2 linked regions of the Peribacillus simplex NBRC 15720 = DSM 1321 genome follow. The protein of the gene in region 1 interacts with the protein of each later gene in a pairwise test. Links are inferred from orthologs where the notes say so. Each region holds a gene or a part of one and is shown on either strand. Other genes may lie near its edges.

Region 1 (11,430 bases):
CGAAACTTTTCAGATAATCTCCATTTGCCTGATCGTATTTTTCAATATGCCTTTCATGCTGTATTCTGAGCAGCATGACCACATCCGATGTAGCTACCGCATGATCGATGTCTTCATACCTTCCTAAACTGTTTGTTCTGTCAAACCATTCAGGCGGACCCGAAAATACGACATTCGCTCCTAAACGAGTTAATGCTTCTGCATTCGATTTCGCAACCCGACTATGCCTCACATCACCGATTATCGCAATCTTCAGACCTTTGAAACTTTTAAACTCTTGTTTTATCGTCAATAAGTCCAGTAATGATTGGGTTGGATGATTTCCGCAGCCATCCCCTGCATTGATTATTGGAATCCCGATCTTCTCATTCAATTCGTCAAAATAATTATCCTGTTCATGACGGATGATCAAGGCATTTACACCTATTGCTTCTAACGTTTTAACAGTGTCATACAAGGTTTCGCCTTTTAACACGGATGATGTACCTGCATCAAAAGGAATGACCTCAAGTCCCAATTTTCTTTCAGCCATTTCAAAGCTTGTTTTTGTACGTGTACTTGGTTCAAAGAAGAGATTGGCAACTGTGGTCTGCTGCTTTGGATTCCAGCTAGATCCGTTGGCAAAACACTCTGCCTCATGTAAAATTCTTTCAATTTCAGTTAAAGTCAATTCATTCATGGTCAATAATTTTTTCATAGATCCTGCTCCTTTCACATTTGTGATGCGGGGCATAAAAAATACCCCGCCATTAAGGACAGGGTGTAGGTCATAAAGATTGTGAGGACACGGAATGGTTTACACTTTATCCCGTTCTCATTCATCTTTACAGCAACACCCTTTTAAGCCTCTCTGGACTTCTTTTAAAAGGTGATTTATTGTTTTGATGCAGTATCTTATTTTTCAAATATATCTCCGGATATTTTTTCCCGGTCCGGAAGAATCAAGTTAAGAAGGATTCCGACGATGGCTGAAAGTGCCATTCCGGAAAGCGATACCGTTTCCGATAGTTGTACGAACGCTCCTCCGATTCCTAACACCAGGATGACTGAAGCTATCATCAGGTTTCTTTTCTTGTCAAAATCGACCTTATTATCAATCAGCATCCTCAATCCACTTGATGCGATGATACCGAAGAGCAAGATGGAAATGCCGCCCATCACAGCTGTAGGTATCGAGCTGATGACTGCTGAAATCTTGCCGTTAAAACCAAAGATGATTGCAGTGAATGCTGCCCCACCAATGATATACACACTGTAGGCCTTTGTCATAGTCAGGACCCCAATATTTTCACCATATGAAGTCAGCGGCGGCCCACCGATGAAGGAACCAATCATGATTCCTGCTCCATCTCCTAAAATCGAGCGATGCAAACCTGGCTTTTCCAAAAAGTTTCTGCCGACTACTTTGCTCAGTACCATCTGGTGTCCGATATGTTCTGATAAAGTTACGATGGCGACCGGTACCATGATGGCAATGACCTCCCATGAGAAGGACGGTGTATAGGTTACATATGGAAACATGAATTCAGGCATTTCCCACCATTGTGCTGACTTGATCGGTTCATAATCTATTATTCCTGCAACAGCCGAACAGCCGTAGCCCACTATGATTCCCATTAATATGGGGATCAAGTTAATGAATCCCTTAAAGAACACGTTGCAGATGATGGTTACCGCTAAAGTGATCAGTGCAATAACTATATATGTGACGCTGTATTTATCTTGTGGATCATACATTGCCATGTCCACGGCCGTTCCGGCAAGGCTTAATCCGATTACGATAATCACCGGACCCACCACAACCGGGGGAAGTATATTCATTAACCAGCGCAATCCGACTTTTTGGATAATCAAAGCTACTATTCCATATATGAACCCTGCTGCAAAACAGCCGATCATGGCCGCTTCCGGGCCTCCTAAGGCTTTTGCCGCGATGATTGGAGTAATGAAAGCGAAAGATGAACCGAGATAAGCTGGGATCTGACCTTTGGTTATCAATAAGTATGAAAGTGTGCCCAATCCGCTTGAAACCAGTGCTACCGCCGGGCTTAATCCTACCAAGAATGGCACCAGCACCGTTGCACCGAACATAGCAAACAAATGCTGGATGCTTAACGTAATCCACTGGCCAGCCTTTGGCACGTCCTCGACATCCAGTACTATATCCCTTTTTGTTTCTTCCATTTCCGTATCCCCCTCATGAAAATTCCATCAAAACTGCAAAAACCCTCTTTGCGGTATACAAAGAGGGTTTCTCAGAAGGCGAATGCCTATGCATAGGCACAGCTCTCCCGATTGACTCCCCTTTGCCAGCCTCTCTGGACTGTCTTTAAAAGGGTAATATGAAATTTTCATGTTGTTTAGTTTTCTAATATAGTAACTTGATCTACTTCATCAACTTCTGTTAAAGTAACTGTAATTTTTTCAGATTGGGAAGTCGGAACGTTTTTGCCGACGAAATCCGCGCGAATCGGCAATTCCCTATGTCCCCTATCTACTAATACGGCGAGCTGGATCTGCGAAGGTCTTCCCAAATCCACCAGAGCATCCATTGCCGCTCTAACGGTTCTGCCTGTGAAAAGAACATCATCCACTAAAATCACTTTCTTGTCAGTGATATTGACCGGAATGTCTGAGCCTTTTACGATAGGGTCCCCATCATTGGTCTTTTTCGAAAGGTCATCGCGATAAAGTGTAATATCCAGTTCACCCAGTTCTATTTCTTTGCCTTCTATTTGATTGATGCGCTTTGCAAGTCGGTCAGCGAGGAAAATCCCGCGTGTACGTATCCCGATTAAGACGCAATCTTCAATACCCTTATTTTTCTCAATGATTTCATGGGCAATTCTCGTCAAGGCTCTGCTAATGGCCTGCTCATCAAGTACTATGGCTTTCTCATTCAACACGTCGGCCACCCCGATTCCATTTTTCTGATAGGTCAATTTCAACAAAAAATCCTCATGCCAAGAAGGCATGAGGATTTTATCGCCATGGGCAGAATTATCCCACTTTGCGTATCCGTTTCCTTCTCAGTCTCTCTGAACTGTGTTAAAGGTTCTTATTAAGTTGTTATTATAATATATCAGAAAAACGAATTTGTCAATCCTTACTTCTACGCAATTGATTAATTAGATTTTCAAACTCTTCCGGAATCGGAGCTTCGAATTCCATATACTCATTTGTACGTGGATGAATGAAACCTAGAAGACCGGCGTGCAACGCTTGTCCATCTAATTTCAGGGTCTTTTTCGGACCATATTTCGGATCTCCCGCTAGTGGGAAGCCAATGTATTTCATGTGAACACGGATTTGATGTGTCCTTCCTGTTTCAAGCTGGCATTCCACCAAAGTGAAAGCTTTGAAGCGTTCGATGACACGGAAATGCGTGACAGCATTTTTGGAATTCGAATCTGTGACAGTCATGCTTTGGCGATCTTTTTTATCGCGGCCGATCGGTGCATCGATCGTTCCGAAGTCATGAGGGATCACACCATGAACTACAGCTTGATACTTACGGGTAACCGTTTTGTCAACAAGCTGCTGTACCAGTTTTTCATGTGCCATATCATTTTTGGCAACCATCAATAGACCTGAAGTATCTTTGTCGATCCGATGGACGATTCCAGGCCGCATGACACCATTGATTCCAGAAAGATCCTTGCAGTGAGCCATCAATCCATTTACAAGCGTGCCAGATACATGTCCCGGTGCCGGATGGACGACCATACCACTCGGTTTATTAACCACGAGTACATCTGCATCTTCATAATATATATCCAAATCCATTTCCTCTGCTACCGCATCCAATTCCTCAAGTTCAGGAATCGTCACTTCGATTGTATCGCCAGGAATAGCTTTGTAATTCGTCTTTATCGCCGTGCCATTTACCAAAACATGATCATCCTTAATCCATTGCTGGACCTGAGTACGTGACCATTCCTCATTCAAAGTGGAAAGAGCCTTATCAATCCTAACTCCTTTTAGTGTTTCATCGATGCTGTATAACCTTTTATCCATTATCTTTCTCCTTAGCGTTTTTTTCTTCTAAAAACATATGAATCACGAGCAGTCCGACACCAATTGAAAGCGCAGCATCAGCAACATTAAATACCGGGAAACTGTAGCTGAAAATATAGGTATGAACGAAATCCACTACTTCCTGACGAGCAACACGATCGATGAAATTACCAATCGCACCGCCTAGCATGAGAGCAAGTGCAACTCCAAGCAAAATGCTTTCCTTCGCCATTTTCTGAATATAATAGACAAGTCCAATAATGACAGCGATGGTGATGATGTAGAAAAACCACATTTGACCTTGTAGAATTCCCCATGCTGCCCCACGATTACGATGCGAGGTGATATATAGAAGGTTTTCAATAATTTCAATGCTTTCTCCGTACTCCATTTTTTTCACAATCATCCATTTTGTCAGCTGATCGAGAGCTATGACCAAAAGGGCAATCAAATAATAAAACACATTTTTTCCCCCAAACTAATCAAATCTTCACTTTTGAATTGTAGCATAAACTAGAAATAATGACTAATCCGAAAAACAGAAGTGTGCTAACTGCACCTGAAGAATATAGGGAAGATGGAATAAAGGCAAAATTCCCTATTGAGGATTCAGCTTTCTTTCCCACAAAAAAGCCGGCCCTTCATAAAGGGACCGGCTTTTTTATGGGAACTATTGATTCACGTAATGCTCTTTCACGACTGTAGCGCAACGCGGGCAAAGTGTTGGATGTTCCTCCACTTGACCTACTTCCTTCGAAACATTCCAGCAACGTTCACACGTTTCACCTTCTGCTTTTGTAACAAGGATCGCTATATCCTCAAGTTTAACCGCTTCTGCTGGGGCACTTGCCACATCGCCAGCGATATCGAATTCGGATACGATGAATAGCTGTTCAAAGCTTTCCTTGATGCCATCAAGCAGGTTCTTCGTTTCTTCATTAACATATACCATCACTTTAGCGTTCAGTGATTTTCCGATGACCTTCTGGTTACGGGCTTCTTCTAATGCTTTCAGAACATTATCACGGACATCCATGAAAGCCGTCCATTTTTCTTCAATGACTTCAGCATCATCAATGGAAATTTCTTCAGGCATCAATGTCAACTGTACACTTTCTTCCGTTACACCCGGAATGAACGCCCATACTTCATCAGCTGTATGAGAGAGGATCGGTGACACCAATTTCGTTAAGCTGACCAATGATTCGTAAAGGACAGTTTGAATAGCCAAACGCTCTTTACCATTTGGTGCTTCACAATAAAGAATGTCTTTTGCATAATCAAGGTAGAACGAACTTAAATCCTGTGTACAGAAATTATTGACCATATTATAAATTGTAGCAAACTCATAATTTTCATAACTTAGCTTCGACTGTTTGATCAGTTTATTCAATTTAACTAGCATGTATCGATCGACTTCAGGCAATTCTTGGACTGCCACTTTATCGGTTTTTGGATTGAATCCATCCAAGTTCCCTAACAGGAAGCGGAATGTATTACGGATTTTACGGTAAACTTCCGAAACTTGTTTTAAAATAGGATCGGAAACCCTGACATCAGATTGGTAATCCACCGAAGCTACCCAAAGGCGTAAGATATCTGCACCAAGTTGGTTCATGACCTTGGATGGCAGTACAACGTTTCCAATCGACTTACTCATTTTACGGCCTTCGCCATCCAATGCGAACCCGTGGCTAAGCACACCTTTATATGGTGCTTTGCCTGTAACCGCAACACTTGTTGAAAGTGATGAGTTAAACCAGCCGCGGTATTGATCGGACCCTTCTAAATAAAGGTCAGCAGGGCGCTGCAAGTCGTCTCTTTCTTCAAGTACCGCTTGATGAGAAGAACCGGAATCGAACCATACGTCCATGATATCCGTTTCTTTCGTGAAGATACCATTCGGGCTGCCTTCATGTGTATAGCCTTCAGGCAGAAGATCTTTCGCTTCACGCTCAAACCAGATGTTTGAACCGTGTTCGCGGAATAGGTTTGAAATATGGTTGATGGTTTCATCCGTAATGATCGGCTCGCCATTTTCTGCATAAAACACTGGAATTGGCACTCCCCAAGCGCGTTGGCGGGAAATACACCAATCCCCGCGGTCACGGACCATATTGAATAGGCGCGTTTCGCCCCAAGCCGGTACCCATTTGGTTTCTTCAATCGCTTCCAGAAGTTCACTGCGGAAGTCTTTGATTGACGCGAACCATTGTGCTGTTGCACGGAAGATCGTTGGCTTCTTCGTCCGCCAGTCATGTGGGTAAGAATGCGTAATGAACGTCAAGTTCAATAACGCGCCTGCTTCAGTTAATTTTTCGGTAATCGGTTTATTCGCTTGATCATAAAATAATCCGGCAAATTCCCCTGCCTCTTCCGTCATGACTCCTTTTTCATCTACAGGACAAAGTACGTCCAAGCCATATTTTTGCCCAATGATAAAGTCATCTTCACCATGGCCAGGCGCAGTATGAACACAACCCGTTCCAGCTTCAGTCGTTACGTGCTCACCTAACATCACTAAAGATTCGCGATCATAAAGAGGATGTTTGGCAACAGCACGGTCCAACTCGCTTCCTTTTACTGTTTTCAGGATTGACGGGTTTCCCCAGCCTAATGTTTCCGTAACCGATTCAAGCAGTGCCTCAGCAAGTAAGAATTTTTCATTTTCGACAGCCACTACTACATAATTTAATTGCGGATGCAATGAGATACCAAGATTAGCCGGAATCGTCCATGGAGTTGTCGTCCAGATGATGATTTTGACACCTTCATCAATTACACCTTTGCCATCTGTGACTTCAAAAGCAACATAGATCGACGCAGAGCGTTTATCTTGATATTCAATTTCAGCTTCGGCTAGCGCTGATTCACTTGATGGGGACCAGTAAACAGGTTTTTTCCCTTTATAAATGTACCCTTTTTTCGCCATTTCACCGAACACCTTGATTTGCTGTGCTTCATATTCAGGCTTTAATGTGATATAAGGATTTTCCCAATCACCACGTACCCCTATTCTCTTAAACTGCTCACGTTGATTGTTAATCTGACCATAAGCATACTCTTCACAAAGCTTTCTGAATTCGGCAACGCTCATTTCTTTCCGTTTCACGCCTTTTTTCGTCAATGCCGTTTCGATTGGAAGCCCATGCGTATCCCAGCCAGGTACATACGGTGCTTGAAAACCGCTCATCGATTTAAACCGGACAATGAAATCCTTTAAAACCTTATTCATTGCATGGCCCATATGGATATCGCCGTTGGCATATGGAGGTCCATCATGCAAAATGAATAAAGGACGTCCTTCCGTTTGTTCTTGCACTTTTTTATAGATGTTCATTTCTTTCCATTTTTCTTGGATTTCCGGTTCACGTTTCGGCAAATTCCCACGCATTGGAAATTCAGTTTTAGGCATCAATAAGGTATCTTTGTATTCCATCATAAAATCCTCCATCCGTCTTTTAAAAAAATTCATTCGAACCGATGACTTGATATCCGGCCAAAATAAAAAGCCCTCTCATCCCTAAAAAAGGGACGAGAAAGCTTTGCTTCCCGCGGTACCACCCTGGCTAGAAAGATTCACAAAGTGAATCCAACCTCTCGAGCATTCGTAACGTGAATGAAACGCTTCATTTACTTACTGCAAAAGCAGGTTCAACTCAGAACTCAAGGGTGATCTTCAATATCTTCGCTTATTCCGGGCTTTCACCATCCCCGGTTCGCTAAAAATAAGTGTGTGAAGAATTTACTTTCCCTGTCATCGTCTAATTTCATAATGAATAGTATTGTTAAAAAATTATATGCGAAAAAAGTGTTCAAAGTCAAGGAATCGTTTAAATTTCCTCTTCCACTCTTTCATTTAATTCTATTTCGGTTGCATCCACTTCATAATCCAGAAGATGATCCCAATCGTCATTGTCCAGCAAATCCAGCTGTGCACCTACAAGCATTTTGAAACGCGTCCGGAATACTTTGGATTGCTTTTTCAAATCTTCAATATCCATCGCTATTTTCCTTGCTTTCACAAGTGACTCATTGACAATCCTGTCAGCATTTTTCTCTGCTTCCTTTATGATCAGTTTCGCTTCTTTTTGGGCATTGCGCCTTAATTCTTCGGCTGCTTCTTGAGCGACAATAATCGACTTGTTAAGTGTACCCTCAATTGTCGTAAAATGTCCCAAACGATCAAAAGTCTCGTTCAGTTTATCTTCAAGTTCTTTCTTCTCCCTCAAAATCAGTTCATAATCCTTAATGACCTGGTCGAGAAATTCATTTACTTCATCTTCATCATACCCTCGAAATACTTTGTTAAATTCCTTGTTATGTATATCTATCGGGGTTAAGGGCATTACGGCACCTCCAGAACGGTTTCTACTCTAGTATGTTAAAACTCTATATTCGACAATAATTTTATAAATCCTGCTTTTTATTGTATTATTTTTGTCTGCCTAACGAGATTCTCCACTTATCCTTCTTGGTTTTCCCATCAATTGAAGCTATTTTACATCTGCCAAAACCTCTGATGGAAAGTGTATCACCTTCACGGCATTCTTCCGAGACGTTTTCCGTTTGCTTGAAATTCACCTTTACTTTTCCTGACGTTATCAAGGACTGAGTTTTTTGACGGGACATATTCAGGACGGACGATAGCACACTGTCAAGCCTAAGTGAACTGACGGTGGTTACTTGCTCTTCCCATTTTTCCTTAACTTGGACGATATTCTCGATTGGAAGCCGTTTGATGGAAACGGAGGCATTACCTATTTTCTCCAGATTTCCTGTGAGATATGAATCCATCTCTTCGGCAGCTATAAATTGAATATGCTCCTCCGTCACTATTATATCACCAAATTTTTCACGTTTTACCCCTAGTGACATCAAGGTTCCAAGTATTTGCCTATGTTCAAGCGTTACAAATTTTTTTGGATAGGAGATATCGTATAAGGAGATATTGAAATCAGATGGTTCAGGAGAGTAATAATCAGGGTAAATGAGCACACGTTTTCGCTCTACGAAATCGCTTCCGCCATTGAATTGCAGTTTCGCTTCCGGATCATTCCCTATTAGGGAAGTAAGGATTTCCTGCTGACGCGGATCAAGAAAATCAGATAGTTTCGGAGCGTAGGAATTTTTAACCTGATCAATCCAATTCATAGCCTGGTCAATAAAATCTTTTTCCTCCGGCCTGAAATGCTGATAAATACTCATGATTGAATAAATGCTCCTTAGTTATCAAATTAATGGTCGATCATAAGGAATTGATTAAACGGTTCTGCGTTGCAACTACACAGCGGAGAATGTTCCGACTGTGTAGTAAGATGCATGTCAGGTTAATTGTTGATCATCCTATTAATGTCTGTAAGTAATAGATTCCATATCCGCTGGCAAAATTAAGTACCAGCAAGGCCACAAGAGGTGAAAGATCAATCATGCCAAGTGGCGGAATGAACTTTCTGAACGGTTCTAAATACGGTTCGCAAATTTTTTCCAGAAATTGACCAATCGATGTCTCCCTTGCATTGGGGAACCATGACATCAATATGTAACCGATTAATGCCATTGAATAAATTTCAATTAAATAATATAAACCCTGAAGCACTAAACCCATTAACCATTACCACCTCGCTTCTTCGTACTCCTCTTCGGCGGCGAAGCCGGTAATATTACCGGAAACATCGACGTTGTCCGGGGTACATAAGAATATATCTGTTCCGATTTTTTGGATATCCCCGCTGATTGCATAGACAGTCCCACTTAGAAAATCGATGATTCGCTTTCCTTGGTCATGCTGGATTCGTTGAAGGTTCACGACTACAGCGCGCCTGTTTTTTAAATGGTCAGCTACCTCCTGGGCTTCTGCATAAGCACGAGGCTCCAATAATACTACTTTAGAAGATTTCTGTACGCTTTGCAAACTTACGATATTCTGATTGGTATTATTCCCTGCAGAAGCGGACTGCTGCTGTTTAGCTGACTTCACGACTTTTGGTTCAGCCTCCTCTTCTTCCATCACTTCATCCTTGTACTCATACTCATCGTCCAGCGCGAAATAAGATTTAAATTTTGATACGAACGACATCTATTGCGTACCTCCTTAAAATTATTCGCCTACAAGTGCTGTACCAATCCTGATCATTGTAGCGCCTTCCTCAATGGCAATCATGAAATCATTGGACATGCCCATGGACAATTCAGTGCAGGGGGCGTGCTTCAACTCTAAATTTTGTATTTCAACCTGGATGCCTTTCAGTTTCCGGAAGCATTCCCGCAAAACCTGTTCATCATCGGTCAATGGCGCCATTGTCATCAACCCTGCAATATTCACCTTATCAAAATTGGATAACCCTTTTATGAAATCCATTGTCGCCTCAGGATTCAGACCATGTTTTGATTCTTCACCAGAAACATTCACCTGTACTAAACAGTTTATCGGCTCGTTTGCGCGTTTTTGAATTTCTTCTGCCAAAGAAATGCGATCCAATGAATGGATATACGAAATTTTATCGATGACATTCTTTACTTTGCGTGTTTGCATGGAACCAATATAATGCCAGTTGGGCTTGTCCTTCAGCACTTCATATTTATTCAAAAGCCCTTCGTCACGGTTTTCACCCAAATCAAGTATTCCCGCTTCCAATGCTTCATTCGCTCTCTCGACCGAAACATATTTCGTCACTGCGATCAACTTTATCGCTTCACGGTCCCTTCCACTATTTTCACATGCTATATTTATTTTTTCTTCGATGCTTTTTAAATTGTCCACTACTTTCACTGTTACTCTAAATCCTCCTTCCAACCGATAAAACTCATCAACCTACCTGTCTTCCCGTTATCACGGCGATGTGAAAAAAACAATTCATGATCACAGCTTGTACAGTATGATGTAACGTCGATCTGACTTTTTGGAATTCCTGATTTTTGAAGAATCAATGCATTAAGTTGCTTAAGGTCTAACTCATATTGTCCTTCACTGATTAAATTATAGGGCTTTTCGTCAATATCTACCAGCAAATTCTGCACTAAATCCATGACATAATCATCAACTACATAGCACTTCGAACAAATAGACGGTCCAATAACAGCATATATCTCACTTGCCCTTATACCCTCACTCAGCCATGCCTCAACCATTTTTCGTGCAATTCCATTAACGGTACCCTTCCAGCCAGCATGTGCCACCCCAATCATACCATGTGCCGGAGCAAGAAAGTATAAGGGCACGCAGTCTGCATAGCAAAGGGTCAATAGAACGTTTTGGTCCTTCGTATAGAATCCGTCAGTCGCTTTAAAGGCTGAATCATAATCCGTTGCACCTCTCCCGCCATCGCAGCTGGTAACTTGATGGATTTTCGTTTCATGAGTCTGCTCGGCGCCTATCCATCCATTTAGCGGAAACATCAGCTTATCGGCTAT
Region 2 (11,612 bases), 3.3 Mb from region 1 along the record:
TCACCCCTCAACTTACTCATTATACAAAACGAATATACCAGATTCAATTTTATTTTAAACTCATAATTGGCTGTAATTCCCTATTCAATAAACTTGGTTCAACAAAAAGAAGGCTGGCATCATGCCAGCCCCCTCTCCCCTATTAAACTTGTCCTTCAAGACTTTGTTTCTTTTCTTTTGCGGTATTCAGCGGACCTTTCTTCTTCAATTCCCTGATTTTCAAATCAAGCCAGAATTGGGAAGCGATCAATAGCGATGAATACACGCCGCATATTAAACCGATAAACAGGGCGATGGAGAAGTTACGGATAGCTTCACTACCGAAGATCATCAACGCGATAACCGTAATGAGAACGGTCAGAACCGTGTTAATGGATCTCGTCAAAGTTTGCCTGATACTGATGTTCACAATGTTCTCAAGTTCTTCGACGGTTTTGATTTTACGGCTGAAGCGCAGGTTTTCACGTATACGGTCAAAGGTTACGATCGTATCATTGATCGAATAACCGACGATCGTCAGAACCGCAGCAATGAAGGTGATATCCACTTCGAGCCGGAGTAAGCTAAAAATCGTGATGATGAAGAATGCATCATGTATAAGCGCGACCACGGCAGGAACAGCCATTCGCCATTCAAATCGTATCGATACATACAAAATGATACCGATTGATGCAATCGCTAACGCAAACATGGCATTTTTCGCAAGCTCTTTTCCTACAGTCGGTGATACGGTGCTGACATTTGGTTCTGCTCCGTAATCCTCCTTGAAATGGTCCTTCAATTCAGCGATTTCCTGTTTATCGAGGACACCGACTGTCCGAACGACAGCATTTTTATTTTCTTTTCCAGCGAGCCTGACATCCTTGATATCCTTCTCATCAATACCGACCTTGCCCATTTCGGTTTTGACTTGCTGAGTCGTCAAGACATCTTTGGACGCAATCTCGATTCGGGTGCCGCTCGTGAAATCAATCCCTAGATTCAATCTGAAGACGAGCAGGAAAATGATCCCAATAATGGTGACACCGATTGAAATGCCATAAAAAACTTTCCGATGTTTGACGAAATCGATTTTATCAAAGCGCGTTGGCAATGACATTAAATCAATTTTATCGGATAAATCGTGAATGTATTTCTTCTTCACGCCAAACCATGTTGTACGTTTGTCAAGGAACCCGCTATTCACCCACAGGCTCATGAAAAGGCGTGTACCATAGACAGCTGTTATGAAACTCATTAAAATCGAAATGATCAAAGTGGTGGCAAACCCTTTAACCGAGCTAGTTCCATAATAGAACAGAACGGCCGCAGCAAGTAAGGTCGTTAAGTTCGCATCCGTAATTGTAGAAAGTGAATTTTTCGTACCTTCTTTATAAGCCGCTTTAACAGATCTACCAAGTTTCAATTCATCCCTGATTCGCTCGTAGGTTATGATATTGGCGTCGACAGCCATCCCGACCCCGAGTACCAATGCCGCAATACCAGGCAGCGTAAGGACCGCATTCATCCAATCAAACACTAATAGCGTCAAGAAAATGTATATGCTTAAAGTGACGACTGCAATGAACCCCGGGAAGCGGTAATACACAAGCATGAAGATAAAAACAAGTGCAATTCCGATGATTCCCGCAAAAATAGTATCATTCAGTGCACCTGCACCAAATTGGGCACCTACAGAAGTGGAATACTTTTCTTTTAAATCTACAGGCAGGGCACCTGCATCCAGAAGGGCTGCAAGCTCTTTCGCTTCTTCAACCGTGAATTGACCGGTAATATACACCTTCTTCGTATTGAAAACCTCACTGACAGCTGGAGCGGATATCATATTGTCCTGTGAGGCTGTATCCTTAATGGAATCTTTTCCTTCCTCGAAATCCAGCCAGATTGCAAGTACATTAGTCGGACTTTCCATCGAGGATATTTTTTGGGTGATATCCTTAAACTTATTTACATCTTTCAATGTGACTTCGACAACCGGTTTATTATCTTGGAACGTTTGTTTCGCGCCGCCTTCTTTCAAGTCGGCACCGGTCATCATTTCCTTATCGTTGTAGTCACGGAAAGATAATTTTGCTTGTGTCGAGAGAATCTCCCGTGCGTTATTTTGGTCTTTGACTCCAGCCAATTGAACGCGGATCCGGTCTTTCCCTTCGATTTGAATGTTAGGTTCGCTAACGCCCAAAACATTGACACGCCGCTCAAGTGAGCTTACTGTAGCCCGTAAAACATCCGGGGTGATCTTTTCCCCAGACAGCGGTTTTACTTCATACAACACTTCAAAACCGCCTTGAAGATCAAGACCCAGCTTGATATCCTTTAGGATTCCTTTTGAAGTCGTCCCCATCGCTGCGAAAATCAATAGTGCGATTAGAAAAAACGCAACGATCCTGCTTCTTTTTACCATTATGTAGTAGGCCCCTTTCTATAATACGCCTGTTCCTGAAGTTAAAAAAACTGTCATTTTTAGTTTATATGATTACTGCATACCCTTTGTTTCTTGAGAAAAAAAGACACAGCTTCTCATGCTTTTTCCAAAAAAAGCATAACCATATCTATTATGAGACATATACAAACAGCTGTCAATTTTAGTATATCTTTGCATCATTCTTTCAAAAGTTCCTTCAGTTCCTCTTCAGAAAGCGGCTCAAATAGGTTTGGTGATTTATAAGCTTCGACCATTTGGAAGGTCATGAACTGGTTGCTTGAAAATGTCACGATATCTGCGACAAGTTCATGAAGGTGAATATTTTCCTGCGGACGCTTCCATTTATTTTTGGTTAAGGTTCCCCATATGTCTTCCTCTGTTACGGCATTCAATCCGATCATTTGAAATTCCTCACGCTTGCTCTTCAAAAATGGACGTACCTTTAGATAATACCTTTGATAGGGATGATTCTTTTTTACCATCACTTTGCCTCCAGTAAAAATGATTCTCAAATGAATGCTTATTTTCTTAGAAGGATTTCGATCATTTGTAAGAACGCAAACAAACACTTTTGTCATGCTTTGTCCAAGTACAAGCATATAGATAATTGTATAGCATAACCGCTTTTTTGAGAAGGCAGGGAGGGAGTTCAATGTCCAAATTTTTAAAAGGGACGCTGATTTTATTAATCGCAAGCCTGATTACAAGGGTTCTTGGTTTCATTAACCGCATTGTCATCGCCCGCTTCATCGGCGAAGAAGGCGTTGGTTTATATATGATGGCTTTACCGACCCTCTTTCTCGTCGTGAACATAACCCAGTTAGGCCTGCCAATCGCCATTTCGAAATACGTGGCTGAGGCCAATGCCAGAGGCGATGAGCGGAAAATCAAGAAAATCCTTGTCGTCTCTTTGGCCTGCACCTTTACTCTATCGATGATTTTCACTCCTGCGATGCTGCTTTTCGCACCGGCTCTCTCAGAATACCTATTCACTGACGAACGGACGGTATGGCCTCTAATGGCGATTGCCCCTATCGTACCGATCATCGCCATTTCATCCGTACTGCGAGGTTATTTCCAAGGCAAGCAAAATATGAAGCCCTTCGCTTTCTCACAAGTTATCGAACAGGTGGCCCGAATCACTTTCATAGCCGTCCTGACGAAGGCCTTTTTGCCATATGGAATCGAATATGCTGCAGCCGGGGCGATGTTCGCATCGATTATCGGTGAGCTTGTATCTCTCATCTACTTATTGACCAGCTTTAAATTAAAGAAACATTTTAAGTTCAGAAAGGGTTTTTTCAAGAATGTCAAATCCGGAAAAGGAACGTTCACCGAATTGATGGGGATTGCCCTTCCTTCCACCGGAAGCAGGATGATTGGATCGGTTTCGTGGTTTTTCGAACCGATAGTGGTCGCCCAGAGTTTGGCACTTGCCGGAGTCACCGCGGCCGCAGCCACAAGTCAATACGGAGAGTTAACAGGGTACGCCCTGCCTTTACTCATGCTACCTTCCTTCGTTACATCATCATTGGCGACGGCACTTGTCCCGGCAGTGAGTGAAGCCCGTACGACCGGAAACTTTTTACTCGTTGAACACAGGCTTCAGCAGGCCCTGAAAATCACCTTTATCACAGGCTGTTTAGCTATCGTCATTCTGTTCATCTTTGCCGAACCGATTTTACAAGTCATGTATGGCTCTTCGCATGCTGCTGTTTTCATTAAATTCCTGGCACCTTTTTTCATCCTTTATTACTTTCAATATCCGCTGCAATCCATGCTGCAAGCACTGGATCTTGCAAAGGCAGCAATGTTCAACAGCCTGGCTGGGAACATCCTTAAAATCGGTGTGATCTGGCTGCTGGCGTCAAAGGAAAGTTTCGGGATCATGGGAGCCGCAATTGGGATAGCTGTCGGTACGATGCTCGTTACCTTCCTGCATTTTTCAACCGTGCTGAAGGTCGTCCCTTTCACGCTTCATTTCCGCAGCTATATGTCAGCTTTGGTCCTTGCTTTAATTTCCGGATGGGGCGGTTATTATCTTTATCAATTCCCGCTCTCCTCACAGCCTCTTGGCATACGGCTTTTGCTTTCCGTGACGGTCGTTATCCTGCTGTTCACATTTTTCCTGCTCATGACCGGCAGCATAAAAAAGGCGGATTTGATCAGGATTCCTGTAGTGGGCGGCTTTTTATCAAAATTCGCTTGGAAATAAAATGAACCGAAGCATTAAAAGGCTTCGGTCATTTCTTCGTTTCATTTTTATCAATGTAAAATTGGCCATCTATGTACCCGCAAATCGAAATCTCTTTAATATTCGTTTCTCCCAATTTTTTCAACTGGTGCCGGAGCCAAAAATGGTTTTTCCCAATTTTATCAAGATTTTCTTCCTGTATCTCTCCGTCGACAATTAGTGGGAATGGTACCTGACTTTCCGACCTTTCTTCGTCGCATTTTTTAATCACTGAGAGCCTTCCTGAAGTTTCAAGGATGGCAAATTGAACTTCGTTTATATCAATAATTCCTTGTTCACGAAGCTGGGTCAATAAGTCATCAAAATTATATCGTTGTCTGCGCATCGCTTTTTCATCTATTTTCCCCTGATTAATGATGATCTGCGGCTTACCGTCCATGAAATAGCGGAATTTGACACTTTTCAATGAGGCAAATGCCAATGTAATTTGGAGGATCGCGAGGACAAACATTGGGATGGTCTGCCGGATAAACGGTTTTTCCAAATCTTCAAAGGATAGCACAGCAATGTCCCCTATCATGATGGATACCACTAAATCAAGAACGCTCAGTTCCCCAACTTCCCGCTTACCCATCATTCGAAAAAGGAACCAGATGACTAGATAGATTACCGTCGTTCGAAAAATAACCCCTAGATAGATATCCACTTCAATAACACTTCCTTCATCCATAGCATGGCTTGTGAACTGAAAAATTACTCCATAATCTTTTCTAATTTTACGGGAAGCTTCTTAAACCTGGTCTAAAGGTTCGATACGGGGAATATGCTTGTACAAACACATAAACAGGCTATACGTATCAGCCTTTTAAAAAGGAGGAATACCCATCGAAACTAAAAAAATGAGTGTCGCCGTAATTTATGGCGTAGGCTCCATCTTTGCGATAGCGATGATTGCAAGTTTAATCGTTTCCATCCTTCTTCGTTTTACTTCACTGACGGAATCATCCCTGACATACGTGATCATGATCGTGTCCTTTTTATCGCTGTTCATTGGTGGATTCATTTCAGGAGGCAAAGGGAAAAAGCAAGGACTATTCTTGGGCGGAAGCACTGGGCTGCTTTATCTGTTGGTCGTGTTCCTTTTTCAATATTTAGGTCACGATGCACTTTTCACGATCAAGCAATGGATATACTATGGCTGTTTTGTGATTACGGCCATGATGGGTGGCGTACTTGGGGTCAACATGAGCTCCGACTCCCGAACCGATTAAAAAACACAGCAAAAAACCGGGCAAATGGCCCGGTTTTCGTTTGTTTTATAGAGTTGCTTCTTTATTCGGTGCGCTTTCCGTAATTTCACGGATTGCAGCACGGTCAAAAGTTAGTTTTGTACCGTCTGATGATTTAATGACGATTTGCAGTTCATCGATTGCATCGATTGTTCCGTGCATGCCGCCGATAGTCGCAACCTTATCACCTTTTTTCAAGCTGCTTTGCATGTTTCGCGTAGCTTTTTGGCGTTTTTGCTGAGGGCGGATCAATAAGAAATAGAACAATACGAACATTAAAATCAACGGAAGTATTTGTGTTAAAGAACCCATTTTGTATATTCACTCCTTTCGTTCATTAAAATATGTATGGAATTAGAAGTTTCTCGCATTTGGTTCATTGAAACCATACTGCTCAAAAAACTCTTCCCTAAAGTCTCCAAGACGATCTTCTCGAATAGCTTGTCTGACCTGTTCCATCAAGTTTAACAGAAAATGAAGATTATGGTAAGTCGTAAGACGAATCCCAAAGGTTTCTTCACATTTAATCAAATGGCGGATATATGCCCGGCTATAATTCTTGCAAACATGGCAATCGCAATTTTCATCGATTGGACCGAAATCGCGTGCATACTTCGCATTTTTCACAACCAGCCGCCCATTGCTCGTCATGAGCGTACCATTACGCGCAATTCGCGTCGGCAGTACACAGTCAAACATATCGACACCGCGGAGTGCCCCATCGATCAAAGAGTCCGGTGAACCGACCCCCATCAGATAACGCGGTTTGTCAGTTGGCAGCAGCGGACTTGTAAATTCAAGGACGCGGTTCATGATATCCTTCGGTTCCCCTACGGATAGTCCTCCAATAGCATAACCCGGGAAGTCAAGGGAGACAAGGTCTTTTGCACTTTGTTTGCGAAGATTTTCAAACTCCCCGCCTTGAACGATTCCGAACAGCCCTTGGTCATTTGGACGCTCATGTGCATTTAAACAGCGTTCCGCCCAGCGCGATGTCCGTTCAACCGACTTCTTCATATACTCTTCAGTCGCTGGAAATGGCGGACATTCATCAAATGCCATCATAATATCAGAGCCAAGCGCATTTTGTATTTCCATCGCTTTTTCCGGAGATAAAAATAATTTATCGCCATTCAGATGGTTCCTGAAATGTACACCCTCTTCTTCAATTTTGCGGAACTCGCTTAAACTAAAGACTTGAAAGCCGCCTGAGTCGGTCAAAATCGGCCGATCCCAGTTCATGAACTTATGCAATCCGCCAGCTTCCTTGATGATTTCATGCCCCGGACGCAGCCATAGGTGGTATGTATTGCTCAGGATGATACCTGCCCCCATTTGTTTCAAATCTTCCGGGGACATCGTTTTGACAGTAGCCATCGTTCCAACCGGCATAAATGCCGGCGTTTCAAAAGAACCATGCGGCGTATGGACCCGGCCTAGCCGTGCCCCTGTCTGTTTACATGTTTTGATTAACTCATATCGTATTGCAGTCAACGCAATAACTCCCTTCAAGAGCTTCTCACTCTTATATATTACTTAATTAACATTGCATCTCCAAAACTAAAGAACCTGTATTTTTCTTCCACTGCCGTTTCATATGCATGAAGGACATGCTCCCTGCCTGCAAGTGCAGAAATAAGCATGATTAAAGTCGATTTAGGCAAATGGAAGTTCGTTATCATCGCATCTATCCCTTTGAACTCATAACCAGGATAAATGAAGATGCTAGTCCAGCCATTCTCTTCCTTGAAAACCCCATCATTTCGGGACGCAATCGTTTCCAATGTCCTTGTGGACGTAGTGCCGACCGTAATGATTTTCCCGCCTTTTTCTTTCACATCATTCAGTAATCTGGCAGTGCCTTCCGTCATTTGATAAAATTCCGAATGCATTTCGTGGCTGTCAATATCGTCGACACTTACTGGACGGAACGTACCAAGCCCAACATGCAGCGTGATGAAAGCGATGTGGACACCCATCCCTTTAAGTTTCTCGAGCAAATCCTCTGTAAAATGCAGGCCAGCGGTAGGTGCCGCTGCAGATCCCCGTTCACGCGCATAAACCGTTTGATAACGGTCCTGGTCGTCGAGCTGTTCCTTGATATATGGAGGTAATGGCATTTCGCCAAGCTTCTCTAGTATTTCATAAAATATGCCTTCATATTTAAATTCAAGGATACGGCCGCCATGCTCGAGTACTCCTGTACAGACGGCACTCAGCTTACCATCGCCAAAAACGATTGTCGAGCCTTCTTTAATCCTTTTGGCTGGCTTCACAAGCGTTTCCCATACATCATCATGGTCTTGCTTAAGCAGCAATACTTCGATTTTTGCACCCGTTCCTTCTTTACTGCCGTATAGTCGTGCCGGCAGCACCTTCGTATCATTCAACACTAGGCAATCTCCCGGTTTGATATATTCCGTGATATGGCTGAATACATCATGCTGGAGCTTACCAGTTTCTTTGTCCAGCACCATCAATCTACTCGCTTCTCTATCCTCCAAAGGAACTTGGGCAATCAGTTCCTCCGGTAAATGAAAATCAAACATATCCAATTTCATCTGTTCCACTTCCTTACGTGTCTATCAAGCTGTAATCATTATTTAAAACGGCCGATCAAATAAAAAATCGCGGACAACACAACACTGACGATGATTGATGTAACGATAGGGAAGTAAAACGTCGTATTCCCCTTTTTCAGTAATATATCTCCCGGCAGCCTGCCGAGATGAATATATTTCATCGCAAAACCAATCACGAATATAATCACACCCAGAATCATGACCATCTTTGGTATATTCATCATTCAGGCATCTCCATGCCGAAATGCTCATAAACCAGCTGTGTTGCCATCCGGCCTCTTGGGGTCCGCTGAAGAAAACCGACCTGTAACAGATATGGTTCATACACATCTTCGATCGTATGTGCCTCTTCGCCAATCGTTGCAGCAATCGTTTCCAGTCCCACGGGTCCGCCACGGAATTTTTCAATGATCCCTTTAAGTAATTTATGGTCAATATGATCGAGTCCTAAACGGTCGACCTGCATTAATTCAAGCGCATAATCGGCAAGTTCGGCCGTTATCGTACCATCACCGCGTACCTGGGCGAAATCCCTGACCCTCCGTAAAAGCCGATTAGCGATTCTCGGGGTGCCCCTAGACCTTCTTGCCAGCTCAGCCGCTGCTTGGTCATCCATTTCCGTATCCATGATTCTTGCTGTACGGATGATGATATCGGTCAAATGGTTTTCCGTATAATATTCAAGACGGCTCAAGACGCCAAAACGGTCCCTGAGCGGTGCAGACAGTGAGCCTGCACGTGTCGTGGCACCTACGAGTGTGAACGGCGGCAAGTCGATCCTGATCGAACGGGCTTCCGGCCCCTTACCGACTACAATATCCAGACAGAAGTCCTCCATAGCCGGGTATAGCACTTCTTCAACGACACGTGGAAGACGGTGAATCTCATCAATGAACAATACATCACCCGGTTCAAGTGCACTCAAAATGGCCGCCAGATCTCCCGGCCGCTCAATGGCGGGACCGGAAGTCGTGCGGATATTCACACCCATTTCATTGGCGATGATGACGGCAAGCGTCGTCTTTCCAAGGCCAGGAGGTCCATATAAAAGTACATGATCGAGCGTTTCTTCACGCATCCTTGCCGCTTCGATGTATACACTCAAATTCGCTTTCACTTTATCCTGTCCGATATATTGCTTTAAGTTTTGCGGCCGCAGGCTTTGTTCAAAGGACAGTTCGTTCAAATCGGCTTCCTGATTGAATATTCTCTCCTCCATTGCGCCACTCCTTATCTTAACATCATTTGCAATGCTTTCTTAATATATTGCTCGGTCGTCATATCTTCAGCTTGCAATTTCTTGGCAACCTTTTGGACTTCCTTTTCAGAATAACCAAGAGCCTTCAAGGCAAGAATGGCTTCATCCAATTCCTCCGTATAACCATTTGGACTGAGTGCAGCCGTGACGCCTTCGTTAAACAAGCTTGGAAACGCATCCGGAATAATGTTCTCAAGTTTCCCTTTTAAATCGAGAATCATCTGCCGTGCCGTTTTCTTTCCGACTCCCGGGAATTTCACCAAGAACGATTCATCTTCATTTTCGATTGCCTGCACCACCTGATCAACTTGGCCTGATGCCAATATGGCTAGAGCACCCTTCGGCCCGATTCCGGTTACATTCAATAATTTTGTGAATAACGCCTTTTCTTGACGAGTCTGAAATCCGTATAATGCAGCCATATCCTCACGAACATAATGATACAAAAAAACTTGGACTTCCTTCTGGTATTGAGCGGAAAAAATAAAAGGATTCGGCGTCATCACTTGATATCCGATCCCCCCATTTTCCACAACTATGTATTCAGGCCCAATATAATCGACCTTGCCTTTTATATAATCATACAAATTAATTCTCTCCCTGATTTTGCTGTACCTCTCATTTTATCATAAAAAGGGTAGGTTGTTCATTAAAAGTTATTTAGTTGGCGCAATGACTTTTACAATGGAGGATATCCCATTTTATTGCATATGGGGATTTTGGTTTTTCGTTGAAAAACAAAAGAGGATGGGTGTCATCCCATCCTAATTTACCGAATATGGCTCATATTCTTTAATGAGCTGTTTATATTGGTCTTTATTCATGATCGGAATCCCTTTTTGCAGTTCCTCCTGCTTGTATACTTCAAGTTTACCAATGTCTATTTGGTAGAAAGTATGAATGATCTTGGCGTGCTCTGGCCTTCCGATAAAAATGGATAACGTACCATCTTTCCTCATCCCAAGGTAACCATTCGCTTTTAAAAGCGGAGATATGTCATTTTCAATTTTCTTCATGACAATCTGCTCTTCATTTTGATCGACTACTTTCCATCCTTCATATTTTGACCAAAAGTCCTCCATCGACCAAATTGTTTCTGTCAATTTCTCTTCACTTAACTCGCCATCCAAATACATACGCTGAAGAATGACCTTCCTTTCAATTGGATCATTTTCCTTTTGAACGGTTTCTTCGGCAAAAACGGTTAAGCAAAATGGCAATATGAAAAGTGTCATGAAAAATTGGATTCTAAGTTGATTAGTCAATATACTCACCTCTTAAGGCGTTTACTTTTTATGTAGTTTGACCCCAAATAAGGATTATTAACCAGAAAAAAATCAAAAAGAGCTGACTCCATATCGGGTCAGCCCACTAATTATTTCAAGTGATTTTCGTGAATGTTAAGGTTATCGAACATGTCATTGGCATCCAAAATGATCATTTCCCTCGTATCGCCATCCCGAAGATCGTTATCCAGTGTCATCGTCCTGAAATAGACACCTTTATCGGTGGTGACATATAGGGTCCGGCCATTGGTAAGCGGCCCGATTTCCTTCTTGATTCTTTCTTTAACATCTTTTGCTTGGCTGTAATCATCAAGCAGCAAGGCTACCAGCATTTCGTCTTTCATGATAATTGTCCTGGCATCGGTAACCGGCTCGACTTTATTGGCGGCACCATTGACTTTGTCGGCTAAATCGCCTTCATAAGAATTATAATAAGATGATCGTGCCTTAAGCGGTTTACTTTCATGTCCATGGTAGTTACGATCACTCTTACTGTACGAACCATCTTTATCGTATAGACCTTGCACCATATTCTTATAATTGATGTTGCGTACCAATGCATCTTTTTCATGGTACCC

Evidence for each region.
Region 2: the proteins of BS1321_RS04645 (region 1) and BS1321_RS20665 interact in binary tests that used the Bacillus subtilis proteins (3 or more experiments, as listed by UniProt). The link is inferred for Peribacillus simplex NBRC 15720 = DSM 1321 from one-to-one orthologs.

Annotation. Positions count from the first base shown.
Region 1 is NZ_CP017704.1:1,007,130-1,018,559, forward strand. What follows is about bases 6,609-9,401. They hold BS1321_RS04645 (DivIVA domain-containing protein), read right to left. Parts: upstream 8,367-9,401; coding sequence 7,851-8,366; downstream 6,609-7,850. Other genes in these bases: ileS (isoleucine--tRNA ligase), read right to left, coding at 6,609-7,456; BS1321_RS04650 (YlmH family RNA-binding protein), read right to left, coding at 8,452-9,225; BS1321_RS04655 (YggT family protein), read right to left, coding at 9,359-9,401. In the rest of the region: BS1321_RS04615 (aspartate carbamoyltransferase catalytic subunit), read right to left, coding at 1-697; BS1321_RS04620 (solute carrier family 23 protein), read right to left, coding at 895-2,184; bifunctional pyr operon transcriptional regulator/uracil phosphoribosyltransferase PyrR, read right to left, coding at 2,361-2,903; BS1321_RS04630 (RluA family pseudouridine synthase), read right to left, coding at 3,100-4,017; lspA (signal peptidase II), read right to left, coding at 4,010-4,480; more of ileS, read right to left, coding at 4,688-6,608; more of BS1321_RS04655, read right to left, coding at 9,402-9,625; BS1321_RS04660 (cell division protein SepF), read right to left, coding at 9,632-10,096; BS1321_RS04665 (YggS family pyridoxal phosphate-dependent enzyme), read right to left, coding at 10,118-10,789; peptidoglycan editing factor PgeF, read right to left, coding at 10,792-11,430. UniProt on the Bacillus subtilis protein: May act as a pilot protein, directing MinCD to the polar septation sites or by inhibiting MinCD at the midcell site of division. Required for polar localization of the chromosome during sporulation.
Region 2 is NZ_CP017704.1:4,272,131-4,283,742, reverse strand. The notes cover bases 1,255-4,229. They hold BS1321_RS20665 (post-transcriptional regulator), read right to left. Parts: upstream 2,908-4,229; coding sequence 2,602-2,907; downstream 1,255-2,601. Other genes in these bases: spoVB (stage V sporulation protein B), read left to right, coding at 3,078-4,229; secDF (protein translocase subunit SecDF), read right to left, coding at 1,255-2,404. Also shown: more of secDF, read right to left, coding at 143-1,254; more of spoVB, read left to right, coding at 4,230-4,640; BS1321_RS20655 (DUF421 domain-containing protein), read right to left, coding at 4,669-5,325; BS1321_RS20650 (TIGR04086 family membrane protein), read left to right, coding at 5,519-5,890; preprotein translocase subunit YajC, read right to left, coding at 5,936-6,220; tRNA guanosine(34) transglycosylase Tgt, read right to left, coding at 6,263-7,402; tRNA preQ1(34) S-adenosylmethionine ribosyltransferase-isomerase QueA, read right to left, coding at 7,441-8,469; BS1321_RS20630 (DUF2905 domain-containing protein), read right to left, coding at 8,508-8,714; Holliday junction branch migration DNA helicase RuvB, read right to left, coding at 8,711-9,709; Holliday junction branch migration protein RuvA, read right to left, coding at 9,721-10,335; BS1321_RS20615 (BofC C-terminal domain-containing protein), read right to left, coding at 10,513-11,022; BS1321_RS20610 (YhcN/YlaJ family sporulation lipoprotein), read right to left, coding at 11,124-11,612. UniProt on the Bacillus subtilis protein: Required for post-transcription initiation control of the comE operon. Promotes the accumulation of its target comE mRNA to septal and polar sites.